4 regions of the Actinomadura sp. 3N508 genome follow, and region 4 is predicted to be linked to each of the others. Evidence: riboswitches for the same ligand, from Rfam matches in the RefSeq annotation. Region 4 holds a riboswitch; each other region holds the start of a gene.
The links. Region 4 has a riboswitch for cyclic di-AMP ahead of ACH34S_RS26405 (NlpC/P60 family protein). Riboswitches for the same ligand answer to the same signal wherever they lie in the genome.
Positions count from the first base shown of each region.

Region 1: it holds a riboswitch for cyclic di-AMP, as region 4 does, so the genes downstream of both, ACH34S_RS11280 (CHAP domain-containing protein) here and ACH34S_RS26405 (NlpC/P60 family protein) in region 4, are expected to answer to the same signal.
Region 2: it holds a riboswitch for cyclic di-AMP, as region 4 does, so the genes downstream of both, ACH34S_RS41550 (NlpC/P60 family protein) here and ACH34S_RS26405 (NlpC/P60 family protein) in region 4, are expected to answer to the same signal.
Region 3: it holds a riboswitch for cyclic di-AMP, as region 4 does, so the genes downstream of both, ACH34S_RS34130 (NlpC/P60 family protein) here and ACH34S_RS26405 (NlpC/P60 family protein) in region 4, are expected to answer to the same signal.

Region 1 covers NZ_JBIRAX010000003.1:39,081-44,140, forward strand. Annotated here, with positions in the region: gene ACH34S_RS11275 (CDP-glycerol glycerophosphotransferase family protein) at 1-2,592, opposite strand, end outside; gene ACH34S_RS11280 (CHAP domain-containing protein) at 2,877-3,638, opposite strand; cyclic di-AMP (ydaO/yuaA leader) riboswitch at 3,649-3,806, opposite strand; gene ACH34S_RS11285 (PP2C family protein-serine/threonine phosphatase) at 4,251-5,060, opposite strand, start outside.
Region 2 covers NZ_JBIRAX010000024.1:15,579-20,638, reverse strand. Annotated here, with positions in the region: gene ACH34S_RS41560 (DUF305 domain-containing protein) at 515-1,138, opposite strand; gene ACH34S_RS41555 (DUF6153 family protein) at 1,209-1,613, opposite strand; gene ACH34S_RS41550 (NlpC/P60 family protein) at 1,716-2,759, opposite strand; cyclic di-AMP (ydaO/yuaA leader) riboswitch at 2,763-2,903, opposite strand; gene ACH34S_RS41545 (M56 family metallopeptidase) at 3,017-3,952, opposite strand; gene ACH34S_RS41540 (BlaI/MecI/CopY family transcriptional regulator) at 3,957-4,352, opposite strand; gene ACH34S_RS41535 (DUF4396 domain-containing protein) at 4,398-4,949, opposite strand.
Region 3 covers NZ_JBIRAX010000012.1:74,491-79,550, forward strand. Annotated here, with positions in the region: gene ACH34S_RS34115 (NlpC/P60 family protein) at 1-413, shown strand, start outside; gene ACH34S_RS34120 (Mut7-C RNAse domain-containing protein) at 514-1,215, shown strand; gene ACH34S_RS34125 ((deoxy)nucleoside triphosphate pyrophosphohydrolase) at 1,240-1,629, shown strand; gene ACH34S_RS34130 (NlpC/P60 family protein) at 1,897-2,925, opposite strand; cyclic di-AMP (ydaO/yuaA leader) riboswitch at 2,933-3,068, opposite strand; gene typA (translational GTPase TypA) at 3,252-5,060, shown strand, end outside.
Region 4 covers NZ_JBIRAX010000007.1:441,134-446,193, forward strand. Annotated here, with positions in the region: gene ACH34S_RS26395 (M20/M25/M40 family metallo-hydrolase) at 1-607, opposite strand, end outside; gene ACH34S_RS26400 (hypothetical protein) at 855-1,238, shown strand; cyclic di-AMP (ydaO/yuaA leader) riboswitch at 1,796-1,938, shown strand; gene ACH34S_RS26405 (NlpC/P60 family protein) at 1,946-2,605, shown strand; gene ACH34S_RS26410 (DUF4360 domain-containing protein) at 2,785-3,441, opposite strand; gene ACH34S_RS26415 (multicopper oxidase domain-containing protein) at 3,927-5,060, shown strand, end outside.

The DNA of each region.
Region 1 (5,060 bases), on a different contig from region 4:
GATCAGCGCGTCCGCGAGGAGCAGCAGCGGGACGACGTCGGGCACGTCGCCGACGTCCCGCATGACCGCGTGCGCGCCCGGCGGGAGGTTCGCGCGGCACAGGTAGTGCGGCCGGACGAGCAGCACGAACTCCTCCCCCAGCTCCCGCGCGAACACGCCGGGGTCGATGGGCGGCTCCAGCGGCCGGGCCGGGCGGCCCTTCGGCCCGGTGGCGAACGTCGGCGCGTACAGGACGGCGCGGCGCCCGTCGCCCGCGTCCAGGCCGAGCGAGCGGCGGAGCCCGTCGACCTCGGCGGCCAGCTCTGGATCGCCGTCCACGCCGTTCACCAGCGGGTCGTTGCGCGGATACCCGGCCGGGAGCAGCCCGGTCCGGACGCCGAGCCCCGCGCACAGCGTCTCCACGTCGTGCCCGGACCGGACGAGGAAGCAGTCGAACCGCTCCGCCATCCGCCGCAGCCGGGCCCGTTCGGCGGCCGGGCCGCTCTTGACGCGCGGCTGGTCCTGGCCCATCAGCTTGAACGCCGATCCGTGCCAGGTCTGGATGTAGGTGGTCTCGGGGCGCTTGCGGAGACCATCCGGAAAACCCTGGTTGTCGATCCAGTACCGGGCTCGCGCGAGCGCGAGGAAGTAGGCCCACGACCCGCGCCGCACGAGCCTCGCGTCTCGCGGGAAGCCCTTCGGGGACGACGCGTACGACCACACGGCGTCCACCGGCCGCCCCGATCTGCGCAGCTCCCGGTAGATGTACTTGGGGTTGTCCGAGTAATGCCTGCCCATATGGCTCTCGAAGACCGCCAGGCCGTGCCGGACGGGCAGCCGGCTGAGCACGCGGTTGAACACGGCGATCTTGGTCTTGCGGGACGTCAGCGTGCGGCGGACGGCCTTCTCCGTCCGCCGGGCCCGCAGCCCCAGGGCCCGCCACGCCAGCCGCCCGGCCGGGGACGTGGCGGCGCGCCGCGCCGTGGCCCCCGCGAGCCGCGCCCACGGCGAGCCCGTCTCCAGGAAGAACGCCAGATGCCCGCCTGCGGTGACGTAGGAGCGGAGCCGGTCGGCGGCGAGCCGCGTCAGCCGGGGCCGGACGGGCAGCTCGACACCGCCCAGCGGCGGCGAGCCGGGGCCCTCGCCGGGCCGGGTGACCACGTCCTCGCCGTCCACCCGGACGCGGAGGCGCACGTCCCAGACCGGATCGAGGAACCCGACCGGCCGGATGCGCCGCCGCGGATCGAACTCGGCCCGCCAGGCGAGCCGGTCCCCCTCGTGCCAAACGGCCGCGCGGACCCGCCCCTTCCGGGCCCGGCGCCGCCGGTCGCCGAACTCAAGAATGGCCGACAGCTTCGCGTCCGGACGGATCCGGCCCAGCGGGTTCAGCACGTGCCCGGCCATCCGGACGCGCCCGCCCCGCACCTCCAGCCGCGTCACCGTGTTCGCCGGGCGAAGGTCCTTGAGCGGCCGCAGGTGGAAGCCGAAGTCGGTGACGTCGAGGATGCGGCGCCCGAGCGTCCCGCGCGGGCGGCTCGTGCCCCAGAACACCCGCCCGTCCCGCTCCACGAGCTGCGCGCGCAGCTCGGGCCGCTTGACGGCGCCGCCGTGCTCGGCGGCGGCGAGCGCGGCCGCGTGATCGCCCTCCCGGATCAGGTACGCGGCTATCGCGGGCAGCGGTTGGGCCTCCTCGAACACCCGGGGATCGAGCTCGGCCAGGTAGCCCGCCGCCAGGTCGAGGAAACGCGACCTATAGCCCGGATCCCGGTCACGCAGTTCGCGCAGGTAGAGGCCAAGATCATGGTTGACGAACTTGACGTCCTTGGCGAGGCGCAGGTCGTAGGCGCCGCGCAGCGCGAACAGCATGTCGATACGGCGGTGGATCTCCAGCCGGTCGGCGAAGTTGGCCAGGTCGGCGCGCCGGTTGGAGATCGACGGCGCCGGCGTGCGCTCCCGCACCAGCCAGTTGTAGACGCGGTGCGGGATCAGCGCCGTCCGTCCGGCCGCCAGGTACGCCTCAGCGGTGAACAGAAGATCTTCGTAGTGGAGCTGCTCGACGAAGCGCAGGCCGTGCTCGTCCAGGAAATCGCGCCGGTACGCCTTGTTGGTCGACAGCGTGTCGTAGAGGAGATCGGGGTGCTCCCGCAGTGGCCCGTAGACGGCCCTTCGCCGGTAGAGCCACGGAAACCAGGGGCGGATGCGTCCCTTCGCGCCCGGCGGCACGTCCAGGAAGATCCGGTCGCACAGCCCGGAGGCGAGGTCGGCGCCCGCGTCCTCGGCGGCGGCGAACAGGTTGAGGCAGGCGTGCCTGTCCAGCAGGTCGTCGCTGTCGAGGAACATCACGTACCGTCCGGCCGCCGCCTCGATCCCGGCGTTGCGGGGCCGCCCGCAGCCGCCGGAGTTGGACGCCAGGTGGACGGCGCGGACCCGGCCCGGATGCGCGGCGGCCAGCCGGTCGGCGGCCTCGCCCGTCCCGTCGGTGCTCGCGTCGTCGACGATCACCGTCTCGACGCCGCCCAGCGACTGCGCCAGCGTGGAGGCGACCGCCCGCGGCAGCCGCCGCACGTCGTTGTAGGCGATCACGACGACGGTGACGTCCGGGCGCACCCGCATGGGTCCCCCCTCCCCCGCGCGTCCCGGGCCCCTTACCGGACGCGTGCACGGGTTCCTTTCCCGGAACGCCGTGATGAGGTCCAAGAACGATCAAAGCCTGTCAACGCTTGGCTTTACCCATCTTCGGCGGCGGCATGGGAGAGCGTCCCTGGAACGTCGGAAGGCGCCCGGCCGAAACCGGACGCCTTCGGATGACGTCTTTCAGATCACGCGGTTCACGCGACCCCGATCAAATGATTCGGACGGCGCCGCAATGGCAGACGCCCGGTACCGCGTCAGGAGGGTCAGGACGCGTAGTCGGGGTAGCCGTAGCCGACGATCTCGGACTTGTCGCGGGTCTTCTTGTTCACCGCGTTCTCGGTGTTGCCCTCGATCGTGTTGACGGTGCCGTTCCCGTTGTCCTTCACGACGAGGCCGACGTGGTCGATGTCGCCGATCTTGCCGCGCGAGCCCTTGTCCCAGTCGAAGAACACCACGGCGCCGGGCTTGGCGGACTTGCCCCAGCGGTCGGTCTTCTTGAACCACTTGGCGTGCTGGACGGTGTAGGCGTCCCAGCCCATGTTCTTCACGCCGGTCTGGGCGCCGAGCCAGGAGACGAACATGTTGCACCACTGCGCGCCGTTGTAGTCCTTGACGGAGAAGCCTCCGTCGCGCTCGGCGGTCGCGGCGGCGTGCGGGGTCGACACGTACCACTTGTGGAACTTGGTCATGCCGCCCTTGCCCTCGGAGATGCCGACCTGCTTCTGCGCGAGCTTGATCACCTCGTCGGGCTTGACCGCGCGCGGCGGGACCTTGTAGCCCTGCGCGCGGGCCTCGTTGGCCGAGAGCGTCCCGGCGTTCTTCGCCTTGGGGGCGCTGACCGGCACGCCGGCCTTCTCGGCGGCCGCGGCCGCCTGGGCCGGGGCCTCGGCCACGGCGCCGCCGGTGAGCGGGTTGACGACCGCGAGCCCGACGGCTCCCGCGAGGACGGCGCCCACGGCGACGCCGACGGCCTTGTCCTCGGACGTAAGGGTCTTCAGGGAAAGTCGATCGAAACGACCGGTCATGCGGGGAATCTCCTTGTCTCCCATGACGCCTACCGGGTTAGCTGACGGATTCGGGCATGGAAGCAGCCCTACGGCGCGGCTCTAGGACGCGCCGATTCACCCCTGGAACCTTGGGTCCCCGGCTCCGTCCGGTCGGGTGGACCAGGACGGACTCGGCCTCGCACCGCATCGCGGCGCATACGGATAGATCTCAGTGACTGATCTTGATCTGAGCGCACGCCTCGACGGGCGCGCATCGCGTGCGGCATCCGCTCCGCGATCCTCGGCCGCGCTTGGCACGGCCGGTGGCAACGCATGGAGTGCGTTGCGTGATTCGGTAAGAAGGTACCAACCTTGTCAAGGAAAGCAAACCAGGCACAAAACTCGGTCCGGCCGGTTCAAAGCCCTCTCAAGGAAGCATCAACACCACCAGGGCCGGGCGTGTTCCCGATCTTTATGGAACTGCCTCTCAGCCCTTTGCCACCTGGGCTTACCGGTCGCCGATCAAATGGTAAAGAAGATCCATTTCACGCGCCCGGCGGCGGCCCGCCCCGCCCCGTCAGGGCCCTCCGGCCCATCCGGGTGAGGCGCACATCACACAGGGCGATGATCGCAGGTCAGCGGTGGTGCCGGTCACTCCACGTGCAGGGCGAACATCGTGGTGTCGTCGGCCGCCCTGTCGTGCTCCATGCGCGCGAGGACGTCGTCCAGCATCCGCTCGGGCTGCGTCGCGCAGTCCCGCAGGATGCCGGTGAGGCGGTCGATGCGCTCGTCCAGGTCGGCGTCCCTGCGCTCCACGAGGCCGTCGGTGTAGAGGAAGAGCATGTCGCCGGGGCTGAGCCGGGTCGTGATCGTCATGTAGTCCCAGTCGGGCACCGCGCCGAGCATCGGATCGCGGACGACCTCCATCGGCACCGCGCGCCCGTCCCGGATCAGGATCGGCGGCGGATGCCCCGCGCACGTCCACTCCAGGACGCGCCCGTACGGATCGAACTGGGCGATGACGGCGGTGCCCGTCGCCGGCGGGTCCATGCTGCTGACCAGCTCGTTCAGCCAGCCCACCAGCCGTCCTGGCGGCTCCTTGGTGCAGGTCAGGCCCAGCAGTCCGTTCCGGGTGCGCGCCATCGACGCCGCCGCGGGCAGGCCGTGCCCGGCCGCGTCGCCGATCGCGAACAGCGACCGGCCCTCCGGGAACACCCGGGTCGCGAACCAGTCGCCGCCGATGCGGGCGGTGCTCTCCGCCGCCAGCGCGCGGATCGCGATGCGCAGGCCCGGCAGCTGCTCCACCTCGTCCTCGTCCGGCAGGATCGCGCGGCGCAGCGTCACCGCGACCCGCCGCTCCTGCGCCATCCGCTCCTGCTGCTTCAGCATCTGCCGCCGGGTCTCCGCCAGCGCCCGCTCCACCCCGCGCCGCCGGGTGATGTCCTGCGAGACGATGTTGAT
Region 2 (5,060 bases), on a different contig from region 4:
TGAGGTCAAACAAGACGTACGTCACGATCTGAACCGCTTGAGAAATTCAGCGACCTGCTCGACCAGGTCCATCAGCCGGGCTCGTTCCCGCCAGCACCCCGCGCGCTCCGGAACCCGACGGTCGGCGTCGCCCATGTCGTGCTCAGCACCGCCCACGCGGCCCGCACGAGCGCACCGGCCAGCCATCCGACCAGAAAGGCAGGACGAACAGAGCGGCCAGCACGGCGTTCAGCGGGTCAATCCGCGGGGCCTCCGCGCGGAGATCGACGTCGAGCAACACGCCTAGTGACTCTTCCTGGGGCGGACCGGCTCGAATCTTGCTTGTCAGGTCACTCGCCGGATGTCCGCACGGGCGGCGCACCGTCGGCCCGATCCCAGCCTGCCGGAGAACGACGCGGACCAGGCGAAATGCCTGAAGACCCTTTGTTCCGCGCCTGCCCATCCAACGAGTACCGCAGACGGAACGGGCGAGGCGCGGCGGCCTCGCCCGTTCATGAGCTGCTGCGCGAGGTACCTACTGCTTGAGCAGGTTCTGCATCTTGGTGATCTCGGCGGTCTGGGTGGACACGATGTCCCCGGCCAACTTCATGGCCGCCGGGAACCGCCCGGAGGACTGCTCGGCCTTAGCCATCGTGACGGCACCCTGGTGATGCTTGATCATCATTTCCAGGAACGTCTTGTCGAAGGCCGCGCCTTGGGCGCCTTGCAGATCCTTCATCTCCTGGTCGGTCATCATGCCGTCCATGCCGCCGTGGCCCATGTGGCCCGTCCCGCCTGTCCCGGGCGCGGGCACGGACGATCTCCAGCCGGTCAGCCAGGCGGACAGCTGCTTGATCTCCGGGTCCTGGGCCTTCTTGATGTCCGCGGCGAGGGACTTCACCTTGGGGGACGCGGCGCGGGTGACGGCGAGATCGGCCATCTCGATCGCCTGGCGGTGATGCGGGATCATCATCTGGGCGAACATGACGTCCTGCTCGTTGTGCCGACCCCGCGAGCCTTCACTGGCGGACGGCGACGCGCTGGTCGGCATCGAGTGACCGGCCATCGGGTCCTTGCCGTCGCCGGAGCCGTTGTCGCCGCAGGCGGCCAGGCTGATGGTCAGCGCCGGGACGGCGACGAGCGCGAAAGCGCGCTTCATGATGGAGAACCTTCCGTGTCGAAGTCTGTGACGTCAGGGAACTGGGTGCCATGAAGGCGCCGATGGCCTGTCACAGCCTCAACACGCTCAACCGGTGCAGGAACGGTCTCGGTGGCGGCCGGCCCACCAGCGGGATCCGGACCCTGATCAGGAGACGCCGGGCCACGGTCACCGGCCCGCGCAGAAGCAGCGCGACGATCGCTCCGAAGAACGAGATCAGGACCAGCATCGCAAGGCAGACCTGACCGCCCGGATGTTCCTGGTGCTGACCACCTGGATGATCTCTACCCGAGGGCTGATGGACGGCCTTCGCCGCGGACGGCACGGCATTCTCAGCCGCGCTCATCGTCGCGTCGTGAACGGGGCTCGTCGCCGCCAGTGCGACTCCGGCCATCTCGCGCGGGCTCGGCGACGCTTGGAAGCCGTGCATCGCCAGCACACAGAGGAGCAGGAGCAGACCGACCGGCAGCTTCAAGGCTCGTCGGCAGCGCTCCGGTGACCGCTTCAACCGCCCCACTCCTGCTCCGAAGTCGGGCCGGTCACGCGCTCTTCGGGTCATCGGCCGCATCAGACGTGATCAGGCGACGCGGACGCCACCGGCGAAGGGGCGGCCGGAGATCGAGCTGATCTTGACGACGTCGCCGGTCTGCGGGGCGTGCACCATCTTGCCGCCGCCGATGTACAGGCCCATGTGGTGCAGGTCGCTGTGGAAGAAGACCAGGTCGCCGGGCCTGAGCTGGCTCTGCGAGACGCGGGTGCCGGCGGTGAACTGGCTGCCGGTGTAGTGGGGGAGGCTGATGCCGACCTGGGCGTAGGCGTAGAGCGTCAGTCCTGAGCAGTCGAAGCCCCTGATGTTGGCGCCCTGCGCGGTGCCGTAGGTGGGGCCCGACGCGCTGCCGCCGCCCCAGGAGTACGGGACGCCGCGCTGGCTCAAGGCGGCCCGGACCGCGCCCATGGCCTTGGCCGAGGCGCCGCCCGGGTCGACGTTCACGGCCGGACCCGCACCTGTGCGGGCGCCGGGGCCGAAGCCCAGCTTGGCTTCGACCTTCTTCAGTTTGGCCTGCAGTTCCTTGTGCTTCTTCTTGGCCTGGTCGGTGAGTTCGCGGACCTGCCTCGTCCGGGCTTCGGCGGACTTGCGGGCGTGTTCGGCGGCCTGCATCGTCTGCAGCAGCTGGGTGAGGCGGATGCTGTCCCGCTGGGCGAAGTAGTTGAGGGTGGCCGACTTGTCCAGGACGGCCTGCGGGTCACCGGCGGAGGCGAATGCGACCGCCGGGTCCGCAGGACCGTTCTTGTAGCTGTCGGCGGCGAGCCTGACGATGTGGGCTCGGGCCTCGTCGAGGGCCTTCTTCTGGCGCGCGGCGTTGGCCTCGGAGACCTTGGCGGCGCGCTGGGCCTGCTGCAGCCGTACGCGCAATCCGTTGTACTGCTCGCTGAGCTTCTCCGCGTCGTCGGCGAGCTTCTTCTGCTGCTCGGTCAGCTCTTTGCGGGTCGGCTGCGGCTCGGCAGAGGCCGGTGGGGGAGCGAGGAGGCTCGCGGACAGGGCGATCGACGCCGTCCAGGCCGTGCCCGTGATGACCCGGCGGCGGGCCGACGTCAGGTGTCCGGCAGCTCGTCGCTGCATGTGGTGTCCTCTCCTGTACCGCCTACCGGGTGAGCTGCCGGGTTCGGGCCGGAGTCGCCCTGCCGCTCGCGGGAGCGGATTCACCCCAGGTGGAGAAACGGTTCCCCGGTTCCCCGGACCCTGTGGATCCGGGAGTTTCGGCGCGGCCGTCGCCGTCCCCGGCGGGGACGCCTCGCTACGACCTCCTACGAAGCGTAGGAGATAGTGGCCTCATTCGCCACCCAAGTAGTCGATGACGACAAAACGCCCCAGCGGTCTCAGCAGATGTGGGACAGTTCCGCGATCGTCGCGGTCGCGGCGGCGAGGGGAGCGGCGACGGCGAGCGTGACGAAGGCGGAAGCGGCGGCCTTGGCGGCCCGGCGCGGTCTGCTCACCTCGGTGGTCTCCAGCCGCAGTACGCGCTCCGCCAGCCCTCCCGTCGACGGGCCCGCGGCGCCGAGAGCGCCGGCTACCCCCGGTGTCGCCGCGAGCCGGTGCAGGGCGTCGACCAGCGTCCGCCTGCCGCATGCCCGCGCCGCCGCATCATCGGCGGCCATCTCCAGCAGCAGCGGAAGGTTCTTCTTCGCCCGCCGGACGGTGGGCGGCCACGGCAGGAGGGCGTGCACGAGATCGAGCATGAGCAGCAGCGCGTGATGACGCTGGCGCACGTGGGCTCGTTCATGCACCAGGACCGCGTCGAACTCCTCAGCGCTGAGGAGTTCCTGCGCACCGGTGCTGACCACGATCGCCTTTCGCCTGGCAGGCAGCGAATAGGCCACGGGAACGGGGTGGTCCAGGACGAGAACGTCCTCATGCCCCTCATGCTCGGTGGCGACGAGCCGGAGCATCTCCCGATGCCGGCGCCGGTGACGCACCGCACGTCCGACCCGGGGCAGACCGTGCGCCACTCTGGCGCAGCAGGCCACCAGCAGGACCAGGCTGGCGGCCGCCGCCATGATGATCGCCTCGTCCCGGTGATGCGGAAGGCAGCCCCGCAACCACTCCAGGGCGCCATGACCGGGCGCCGGCGGCGCCAGCAAAGCCGCCGCGACGACGCCGACACCGGCGATGACCGTCCCGGCCAAAGCCGCGACCCAACAGGCGATGGCGATCACCGGGTGCGCGGCGGGACGCCCGACCCGAGCGAGGACCGGCCCCGCCAGGCAGCCCAGCAGGGCCGCGGTGGAGACCAGGCCGATCACGAGATAGATCACGCTGTCACCCGTCCTCGGAGTCGGCCGTGCGGCGGCGTAGGGCTTCCAGCAGGTGACGCGCGTCCTCAGGTGGGACGCTCTCGGCGAACCGGGCGAGGATGCTTCCGTGGTCGGGAGACTCGATGAGCGCGTCGAGCATCAGCTCGACCGCGTACTCCTCCCGCGCGCGCGTGGGGGAGTAGCGGAACGCCAGCCCGTCCTGGGTGCGCTGCAGCAGTCCCTTCTGCGCCAGCCGCTCGGCGACGGTCTGGACCGTGTTGTAGGCGAGCGCCTTGTCGCTGTTCTCATTCAGCTTGGCCAGCAACTCACGAACCCGCAGCGGACCGGACGCGTCCCAGAGCACGTCCATGATGGAACGCTCAAGCGATCCCCCCAATCCAGCCACGTAGCCCACCTCCATTCCGCAGACATTGTGCCGGAGACCGCCTTTCTGGCCGGGGCGCTCTCAATGGTGGTACTGGTGGACGACGGCGTGCCCCTTGCCCCGTCCGATCATCCAGCGGTTCAGCGGTGTGGTGAGGACGAACGCGACGAGGAACGCGATGGCCAAGGCGCCCCAGAACTTCACGCTCGCCGGGCCCGCGTGCATGGCTCCAGGGATCATCACCATCGTTGCGTTGTCCAGCACCTCCATGACCGCGATCGACACCGTGTCGGCGGCCAAGGCGACCTTGAAAGCGGCTCGCAGCGAGAGCCCGGCCCTCAGCACACCGCGCATCGTCAACGCGTAACCGAACATGAACGCCAGCACGACTGCAAGGGCGATCGTCGCCACATTCGACCAACCGAGTGCTGTCCCGATCACCATGCCGAGCACTTCACCGATGGCACAGCCGGTCAGGCAATGCAACGTCGCCTGGGCCGCCATCGTCCAGGAGACCGACCCGCCGTGGCCGTGAGAGGCATGCCCCGCATCGTGTCCGTGATGCCCGCTGTGCGAGGCAGTGCCCCCAGGCATGCCGCTCTCATCCGCCTTGCGTCTGTCTTGGGTGGTCATCACCGATCTCCAGCCGCTTGTCTGATTGCCTGGAGTATGCCCTACAAGCTGTAGGAGGTTGCGCGCCCGCCCGTGGTACCGGCGGGAACCGCCCGAGACTGAGATCACTTC
Region 3 (5,060 bases), on a different contig from region 4:
TCAAGCAGATCATCGCGTTCGCGATGGCGCAGCGCGGCAAGCCGTACGTGTTCGGCGCCAACGGCCCCGACGCGTGGGACTGCTCCAGCATCATCCAGGCCGCCTACCGGACGGTCGGCCTGAACATCCCGCGCACCACGTTCCAGCAGTGGCCCTTCGGCGTGAAGATCGCCAAGGGCAAGGAACAGCCCGGTGACCTGGTGTTCTTCAACTCCGGTCCGGGGACGTCGTCGAACAATCCAGGCCATGTCGGGATGGTGATCGGCGAGGGCAAGATGATCGTGGCGAGCTGCTCGACGTGCGTCCCCGCGATCGGCGTCAAGCCCTACAAGCGGTCCGACTGGATCGGGACGACGCGCCCGCTCGCACGCCCCGACCTGAAGAAGAAGGTCAACGAGCTGGCCGCCGAGTAGCCAACCGCCGCCGGGAAATACGGAGGGGATCCGGCGGGCGGCGTGGCATGCTGATCGCGTGGAGCCCGAGCTGACCATCCGAGTCGCCGACGAGCTGCTGATGTTCCTGCCGGCCGCGCGGCGCGAGCCGGTGAGCCGCGTGCCCGCCGACGGAACCTCGACGCTCGGGCATCTCGTGGAGTCGCTCGGCGTCCCGCTGCCCGAAGCGGGGCCGATGACCGTCGGCGGCGAGCCGGTCGCCCCGTCGACCCGTCCGGCCCCTGGCGCGGAGGTACTGGTGGCGGCCGTGCCGCGCCCGCAGCGCGTCCCGCTGGAGCCGGGCCAGGTCGCGCCGCGCTTCGTCCTCGACGTGCACCTCGGCACGCTGGCCCGCCGGATGCGCCTTCTCGGCCTCGACACCGCCTACCACAACGACATGGACGACCCGGCGCTGGTCGTCCAGGCGAACGAGGAGCGCCGCGTCCTGCTCACCCAGGACCGCGGCCTGCTCCGCCGCCGCGCGCTGTGGTTCGGCGCCTACGTCCGCGGCTCGCGCCCCGACGACCAGCTCCGCGACGTCCTGGACCGCTTCGCGCCCGCCCTGCGCCCCTGGACCCGTTGCACCGCCTGCAACGGTGAACTCGTCCAGGTAGACAAGCAGGAGATCGAGCGCGACCTGGAGGCGGGCACCCGCCGCAGCTACGACGTCTACGGCCGCTGCGCCGACTGCGGCCAGCTCTACTGGCGCGGCGCGCACGGCGGCCACCTGGAGAAGATCGTCCAAGAGGCGACGCGGCAGGTCGAGGCCGCCGCCGCGAAATAGCACCGAGAGGGGTTGGTCGGCATCGTGCTCGTGGTCGTTGGCGCGGCGATCATCCGTGACGGCCGGCTGCTGACCGCGCAGCGGGCCGAGCCGCCGCACATGGCGGGCGGCTGGGAACTGCCGGGCGGCAAGGTCGACCCGGGCGAGTCCGACGAGGACGCCCTGATCCGCGAGTGCCACGAGGAACTCGCCATCAAGGTCCGCCTGACCCGCAGGATCGGCACCGACTGGCACCTGAGCGAACGCGCCGTCCTCCGCGTCTGGACGGCCCGCATAGTCGAAGGCGAACCCCGCGCCCTAGAACACCTGGCCCTCCGCTGGCTCACCCAGAACGAGCTCTACGACGTCCCCTGGCTCCCAGGCGACCTCCCAGTAATAGATGCCCTAGCCACCCAGGGCCTCCTAGAGACCTGAACGTCTACTCGGGATAACGGCGCCCAGCCATCACCGCAACCCCGCAACAACCTCGACACTCGCGATCGCGTCCGAAGGCAGGTTCGAGCTTGCGAGAACCTGATCGCGCAGCGAGCCGCCAGGCGAGACGGAGCGATGCCAGCGATCGCGTGCTTTTCTCGACGATGGAGGGCCCCCAGGGCCCGAAGGAGGAGAGAAATGCAATAAACACAGCACGAGGCCCCTCCTACCGCGCCGCAGGAGGGGCCTCGTACGTTCTTGTGGCTCTTAGCCGATTCGGTTGGCTCCCGCGTAGTCGGAGCGGTCGGAGAGCTTGGAGATCTTCACCACGTCGCCGGTCTGCGGGGCGTGCAGGTACTTGCCGTCGGCCAGGTAGATGCCCATGTGGTGGAGGCCGGCGCCGAAGTAGACCAGATCGCCGGAGCGGAGTTCGCTTCGGGAGACCTTCGTCCCCAGGCCGTACAGGTCGCCCGTGTAGTGCGGCAGGCCGGGCTTGCCGACCTTGGTGTAGGCCCAGACGACCAGGCCGGAGCAGTCGAAGGAGTTCGGTCCTGCGGCGGCCCACACGTAGGGGGCGCCGAGTTTGGTGAGCGCCTTGCGGGCCATCTTGGCGGGGAGGCCGGAGCCCTTCACGGTGGCGCGCAGGCCGCTGCGCGGGTCGCGGACGTGCGTGGTGGTCAGCTTGTCGAGGCGCTTGGTGACTTCCGCCACCTTGGCCTTGGCGGCCTGGCGGGCCTTCTCCGCGTCCGCCGCCGCCCGCTCGACCTGGGCGATCTTCGCCTCGGCGGTGCGCTGGGCCGTGTCCGCCCGGTCGATCTGCTTCTGCAGGGCCTGGACGGCGGTCGTCTGGTTCTGCGCGAGGTAGGCGCGGTCGGACAGGCCCTCCGGGGAGCCGTTCGCGCCGAAGATCATGTCGGGGGAGCCGGACATGTAGTTCGCCGCGGCCAGCTGGCCGAGCCGCTCCCGGGCCGGCGCGGCCTGGACGCGCAGTGTCGCGGCCTGCTGTGCGGCGGCCTTCTGCGCCTTCTGCGCCTTGCCCAGCTCGACGCGCGTCTTGTTGTACCTCTCGGTGAGGATCTCGGCCTCTTCGTTCAGCGCGTCCAGGCTCTTGAGCAGGCCCTTCTCCGTCGTCGGAAGCGAGGATGGGGCCGGGGTCGGTGCGGCGGCGGGCAGGCCGCGTCCGGACGGCTGGGCGGCGTGCGCGACGGCGGGCGCGGTGGCGCCGAGGCCGATCAGGAGCATGGTCGCCGCGGCGGCGGGCGTGATACGGCGCCGCCGGTGGGGATCCGGTGCCAAGCCGGTGTTCTCCTCTCCTCGCGCGCCTACCGGGTTAGCTGACGGGTTCGGGCCAGGAGTCGCCCTACGACATGCGTCGATTCACCCCAGGGGTTATGGGTCCCCGGTTCTCCCGCGGTCGGGAGATTCGGCGCTCCGGCCGCAGCCCCGAGGGGATGGGGCTCCAGACGGCCGGACCTCGGGCACATTACAAAGGATCAGCAAAGTTGGCCAATCGGGGGTGGGGGACGCCGATCGCCCGGGATGGGTGGTATGCCGAGCCAAGTAGAATGGGGGCTGCCGTGTGTCAGCGGCGGATCCCGAACTCTCACGCAAGGCGAGCCCGCATGCCCATCTCCACGCGCGACGACCTCCGGAACGTCGCGATCGTCGCTCACGTCGACCACGGAAAGACGACGCTGGTCGACGCCATGCTCTGGCAGTCCGGCGCCTTCCGCGAGAACCAGGACGTCGACGACCGCGTGCTCGACTCCAACGACCTGGAGCGCGAGAAGGGGATCACCATCCTCGCGAAGAACACCGCGGTCAGGCACGGCGGGCTGACGATCAACATCATCGACACCCCCGGCCACGCCGACTTCGGCGGCGAGGTCGAGCGCGGGCTGTCGATGGTGGACGGCGTCGTCCTGCTGGTGGACGCCAGCGAGGGCCCCCTCCCGCAGACCCGGTTCGTGCTGCGCAAGGCCCTTGAGGCCAAGCTGCCGGTGATCCTGGTGGTGAACAAGACCGACCGTCCCGACGCCCGCATCGACGAGGTCGTGGACGAGACGTACGAGCTGTTCATGGACCTCGACGCCGACGAGGCCCAGATCGACTTCCCGATCGTGTACGCGTCCGGCCGGGCGGGGCGGGCCTCGCTCGACAAGCCCGCCGACGGCGAGATGCCCGCGAGCCCCGACCTGGAGCCGCTGTTCACGGTCATCACCGGCACGATCCCGGCGCCGGCCTACGACCCGGACGCCCCGCTCCAGGCCCACGTGACCAACCTCGACGCCTCCAGCTACCTCGGCCGGATCGCGCTCTGCCGCATCCACGCCGGAACGATCAAGAAGGGCCAGCAGGTCGCCTGGTTCCGGCACGACGGCAGCGTCGACCGCGTCAAGATCACCGAGCTGCTGATGACGGACGCGCTCGAGCGCAAGCCCGCCGAGGCGGCGGGCCCCGGCGACATCATCGCGATCGCCGGCATCCCCGACATCATGATCGGCGACACCATCGCCGACCCGGACGACCCGCGCCCGCTGCCGCTGATCACCGTGGACGAGCCCGCGATCTCGATGACCGTCGGCACCAACACCGGGCCGATGGCCGGCCGCGAGAAGGGCACCAAGGTCACCGCCCGGATGGTCAAGGACAGGCTCGACCGGGAGCTGGTCGGCAACGTGTCGATCCGGGTGCTGCCGACGGAGCGTCCCGACGCGTGGGAGGTGCAGGGTCGCGGCGAGCTGGCCCTCGCGATCCTCGTCGAGAACATGCGCCGCGAGGGCTACGAGCTGACGATCGGCAAGCCGCAGGTCGTGACGAAGATCATCGACGGGAAGAAGCACGAGCCGGTCGAGCGGCTCACCGTCGACATCCCCGAGGAGCACCTCGGCGCCGTCACGCAGCTCCTGGCCGTCCGCAAGGGCCGCATGGAGCACATGACGAACCACGGCACCGGCTGGATCCGGATGGAGTTCCTCGTCCCGGCGCGCGGCCTGATCGGGTTCCGCACCGAGTTCATGACCGAGACGCGCGGCACCGGCATGGCGCACCACGTGTTCGAGAGCTACGAGCCGTGGTTCGGGGAGCTGCGGACGCGCCCGTCCGGGTCGCTGGTCGCCGACCGCTCCGGTGCCGCCACCGCGTACGCGATCACGAACCTGCAGGACCGCGGCACGTTCTTCGTCGGGCCGACCACCGAGGTGTACGAGGGCATGATCGTCGGGGAGAACTCCCGGTCCGACGACATGGACGTCAACATCACCAAGGAGAAGAAGCTCACGAACATGCGCTCGTCCACCGGCGACGAGCTGGAGCGGCTCACCCCGCCCCGGCTGCTGTCGCTGGAGGAGGCGCTGGAGTTCTGCCGCGAGGACGAGTGCGTCGAGGTCACGCCGGGCGCCGTCCGCATCCGGAAGGTCGTCCTGGACGCC
Region 4 (5,060 bases):
CGGGGGCGAACGAGGCGGGCTTGCGCTCGGGGAAGGTGTCCGAGCGCGCGTTGATGATGAGCGCCGCCTTGGCCCCCGCGGCCGCGGCGGCCTTGGCCTGGTCGGTCTCCTTGCCGGGGATGCGGTCGAACACCACCAGCCTGCCGTCCGCGTCGTCCGGGACCTCGACGACCTTGCCCACGTCCAGCACGGTTCCGCGGACTTCGCCGGTCGCGCCCTGCAGCGAGGCGCTGGACTGCCAGAGCCGCTCGCCCCTGGCGCGGATCTCCGCCAGGTTCTTGTCCGCGACGGGGAAGGGCTGCAGCTCGACCTTGTAGCCGAGGTCGCGCAGCACGCCGGCGATGTAGCGGGCGGCGCGGTGCTCGGACTCGGTCCCGGCGATGCGCCAGCCGATCCCGTCGCTGAGCACCTTCAGGTGCTTCAGCGCCCGGCGGACGTCGATGCGGGCGACCACGGCCTTGTCGCCGGTGGTGAGGGAGGGCGGCAGCAGCGCGCCGGGGCGCTGCCGGGTCGCGGCGGCGGCGGTGCCGGGCAGCAGCCCGACGGTGGCGAATCCGGCGAAGGCCGCGGCTCCGGCAAGCAGGTCACGGCGATTGACCTCGGTCATGGGCGTCTCCTCGGGGAGATCGGGGCGCATACCCGTTCCGGACCGGGTCTCGGCCGGTGACGAATGACGGCGCCGCGAGGAACAGGGCCCCCGTTCCCACGAGAATCTACGAAAGCACCCCAATTCCGACAAGGACGGCTGATCGCTCCGCAACTCAAACGTGATCAAGCGCAGCCCCTGTTACTGACCGCAATAGCGTGGGACCATCACTCACGGCGACGGACCTCATTCGAACAGAGGTGAGTGGATGTATCCGATTCCACACGGCGGAGCCGACCCCGTCCTGCTGCAAATCGGCGATATCTCGCTGACGGGCACGCACGTCATCCTCCCGTACGGGAGTTACCCGCTGCACGGCGCCACCTGGACCATCCAGGACTCCACCCAGGTGACCGAGGGAATCCCGGTGGTGGCCATCGTCCTGGCGATCGTCTTCGCCTGGTTCTGCCTGCTGGGCCTGCTCTTCCTGCTGATGAAGGAGCGCCGCTACCTGGGCTTCGTGACCGTCTCCGTCACCGGCCCCGGCTTCCACCACACGACCCACTTCCCTCCGGGCCCGCAGTCAGGCGCATGGGCCGCAAACGCAGTGGCACAAGCCCGCGGCATCACCGCCCTAGCCCCGCCCTGTTAGCCCAGGGGGGCGACCCCCTAGAACCCCCGTCGCGACGCAGGCGATCCTCATGCCGCCCCTGCGGTCTGCCGTGCCCGTGACGGGCGTGTGCGGCGTCGCTCCGGTCGCCCGCGTCGTCGGGTCGTGCGACCTCCGGCGCGGGGCGCCTCCGGCCGCACGACCCGCAGCCGTGGCTGAGGTGGGGGCTGAGCTGGGGTGTTGTTGATTTTGTCCGGGTTTGCCTTCTATTGGGGTACGGAGTAGCTTGTCGCTCATCAAGGCGCCCGCCAGGCGTTTTGCCGCACCGTGTCCGTCCGGACACGGTCCCCCGGACGGCGTCGCCGGACGGGGGTGGCGGCGGCGCGACCCACGCGTCGTCTCGTGACGGTCCTGCCGTGCGGTCTCCCCGAGACCCCGTTCCTCAGCCCGGCCATGCGCACGCCGACGTGCGGGCGCTGAGCGAAACCAGGACCGGTTCGCAGAGCTGCGCCCCCTCCTGGGGCGCCGCACCATCAGCGCCGCTCTTTCGCACGCGGGACACAAGGGTCCCGCGGATGGGCCGTCATGCCCTCAGGATCGCAGCGGCAACGCCGAGTCCGCCGTCGCGCGGAGCCGGGGACCCACATCTTGCACTGGGGTGAATCGGCCTGCCCCCAGGTCGAAGGACGACTTCCACGTCCGAACCCGTCAGCTAACCCGGTAGGCGTCCTGGAAGCCAAGGAGACCCCTTGACAGGCAAGCACTCCAAGAACCGCTTTCCCCTAGGACCCCGTGCCACCGGCGCGCTGTTCGGCCTCGCCTTCTTCGGCGTGGTCGCGGGCACCGCGCAGGCGTCGATCGGGTCCGACTCCGACCCGGGCTCCGGCGCGCGCGCCGGCGACCAGGTCGCCGCCGTCGGAGTCCTCCCCGGCCAGCAGAAGGGCGCGCCGGAAGCGTCCCGCAAGAAGGCCGACGCCAAGAAGTCCACCACGCTGGACGCCCGGTCCCAGGTGATCGAGCGGGCCAAGACCTGGAACCCGGGCACGGGCGACCGGGTGCGCTACAGCCAGCTCCGCAGCCACAACGGGTACCGCGCCGACTGCTCCGGCTTCGTCTCGATGACGCTGGGGCTGGAGAAGCCGGGCCCCAACACCCAGGGCCTCACCTCGTCCGAGTACACCGAGCGCATCACCATGGACGAGCTGAAGAAGGGCGACCTCGTCATGGACGCCCAGGGCACCAACACCACGCGCCACGTCGTCATCTTCGAGAAGTGGTCGAACAAGGAGCGCACGTCCTACTGGGCGTACGAGCAGCGGGGCCGGTACGGCACCGACTACCGGGAGCGCGACTACGGCCTTGACTCCGGCAGCGAGTACAAGGCCTACCGCCCGAAGAAACTCACATAACGCAAGGCAACGCCCGGCCGGGTACCCCTCGGCCGGGCGTTCGCATGCGCGAGTCAAGGCGGCCGGAGGGGGAGGCGCGGGCGCCTCCCCCTCCGGTTCATGATCTGTCCGAATTCGGCGACGTTGCGTGATCAGATGGCGACCATCCGATCAGGCTCGCCTTTTCGGTCCGCCGGGTATCAGTCGCAGCGTTTCCACACGAGGTGGTAGACGGAGTTCCCGCGCGCGGATTCCATTGCGATGAAACTGGACTTGGTCGAGTCGCCCTTGTCCACCCGCAGTTCGGTGTTGATGTTCAGGTTGCGGTCCTTGCCGCAGGGCTTGTAGACCCGGCCCTGGGAGTCGGTCTTGTCGGCGAACTTCCAGTCGTCGTCGAACGGGCCCTTGAGCGTGTGCGTGACGGTCTGCGACTCAGAGTTGCCCTGGAAGTAGTAGTTCGTGCGGCGGATCGCGGTGGCCCCGGCCTCGAGGTGGGCATAGCCGCGGGACTCGATCCCGACGACCGCGTAGGTGTAGCCCTCCGGCGCGTCGACCTGCACGCTGAGCTGACAGTTCTTCCGGAAATCCGTCGACGGCGCGTTGTCGCCCGCCCAGGCCACGTACTTCTCGTAGGTGACGGTGAAGGCGGTGTTGCCGTGCGAGGGGGTGACCTTCGTGGTGCCGGCGGGGCAGCCGGAGCCGTTGATGGTCTCGACGCCGATGGTGACCTTGCTGGGCACCGGAGCGGCGTCGGAGGCGGGGGGATCGATGGAGGCGGAGGCGGTGGTGGCGGTCGCCAGCATGGGGAGGAGCAGGGCAGCGCCCACCGCGATCGCCGTACGTGTGGCGTTCTTCATGGGTCGGATCTCTCAGGGGGTTCGTGGTCGACGCCTTCGCCGCACACGCATCGCGCCGGTGGTTTTACCAGCGGATTTGCGGTGACTTTGACGTCAACACGTCAATGGCGATTCTCTCGGTCTGGAGAATCATCCGAGAGGGTATTCGGGTCGCGCTGACTTGGTCAACACTTTGCCTTTGCGTCTTATTAACAATTAACATTGCGTTTTCTAAGCCCTTTAAGGCCGGGCCTTACCGCGTTTTCGGCACTCGCCGAGAGCCGCCGCGCGCACTGGATGGACGCTGACCAGATTGGGGCGGAACATCTTGACTGCCCAGTTCGTCATACCTGTCAGCACCTCGCGCATCCCGCGCAGTGGACCCCGCAAACCCCGCACGCCCCGCGCAGCTCGCAAACCCCGCACACCCCGCGCAGGCCGATGGCCGCCGCCGGCAGAGGGCCGGCGGCCGCCGAGACAACGGGAGTTTCAGGGGGAATTCACAGATGCCCGTGAAGAGGGTGTACGACGTCGTCGCGCTGCACGTTCCCATCGTCTTCGACGCGCACGGCGACCACGACCGCAACGGAATGATCTTCACGCTAGCCGAGCACGAGACCGAGCTCAACAAGGTCAGGGACAGTTTTCCGACGCCCTTCCCCGACCCGCTGGAGCACCCGGAACTGCTTCCCGACCCGCATCCGCTCGTCCGCCCGCTGGTGCTGCGGGCGCGCGTCGGCGAGCGGGTCGTCGTCCGGTTCCGCAACGAGCTGCGGCAGCGGGCCGGGATCCACGCCAAGGGCGTCGGGCACCGGGTCATGGCCGCCGACGGGGGCGCCGTCGGCCGGAACCCGGACTCGGCCGTCGCGCCGGGCGGCTCGATCGTCTACGAGTGGGACGCCGTCCACGAGGGCGTGTTCTTCTTCGGCGACCTCGCCGACCTCCGCGGCGGCGAGCACGGCTCCCAGTCGCACGGGCTGTTCGGCGCGCTGATCGTCGAGCCCGAGGGCGCCACCTGGACCGACCCGGTCACCGGCGACCCGCTACTGGACGGCCTGTACGCCGACGTCCACGTCCCGGGGCAGGAGAGCTTCCGCGAGTACGCGCTGTTCATGCAGGACGAGTCGCCCAACGACAATCCCGTCCTGCCGCCGCACCCGCTCTACGAGTGCGACCGGCCGCGCCCGCACACGCACGCGCCCGCGGCGGGCGGCGAGCGGCTCGCGCCCGTGCTGTTCCCCGACCACGACGGCCACGGCGGCGGCCACGGCAACGGCGGTGGCCACGGGGACGAATCCGTACAGAACGAGCACGCCGCCTCGATGATGCTCATGAGCTACCGCACCGAGCCGATGGGCTGGCGGTCGCTCGCCTACGAGCGGATGCTCGAGGCGGGCGAGATCGACCCGGCGCGGGACGCGATCGTCGGCGAGGAGCAGCACCACAGCTCCTGGCTGTTCGGCGACCCGGACACGCCGATCTTCCGCGCCTACGGCGGCGACCCGTCGAAGATCAGGCTGGTCCATGCCGGGGTGAAGGAGACGCACGTCTTCCACCTCCACCTGCACCAGTGGCGGGCCGTCCCCGGGCACGGCGAGTCGCCCATCATCGACTCCGTCACGATCAGCCCGCAGCAGGCG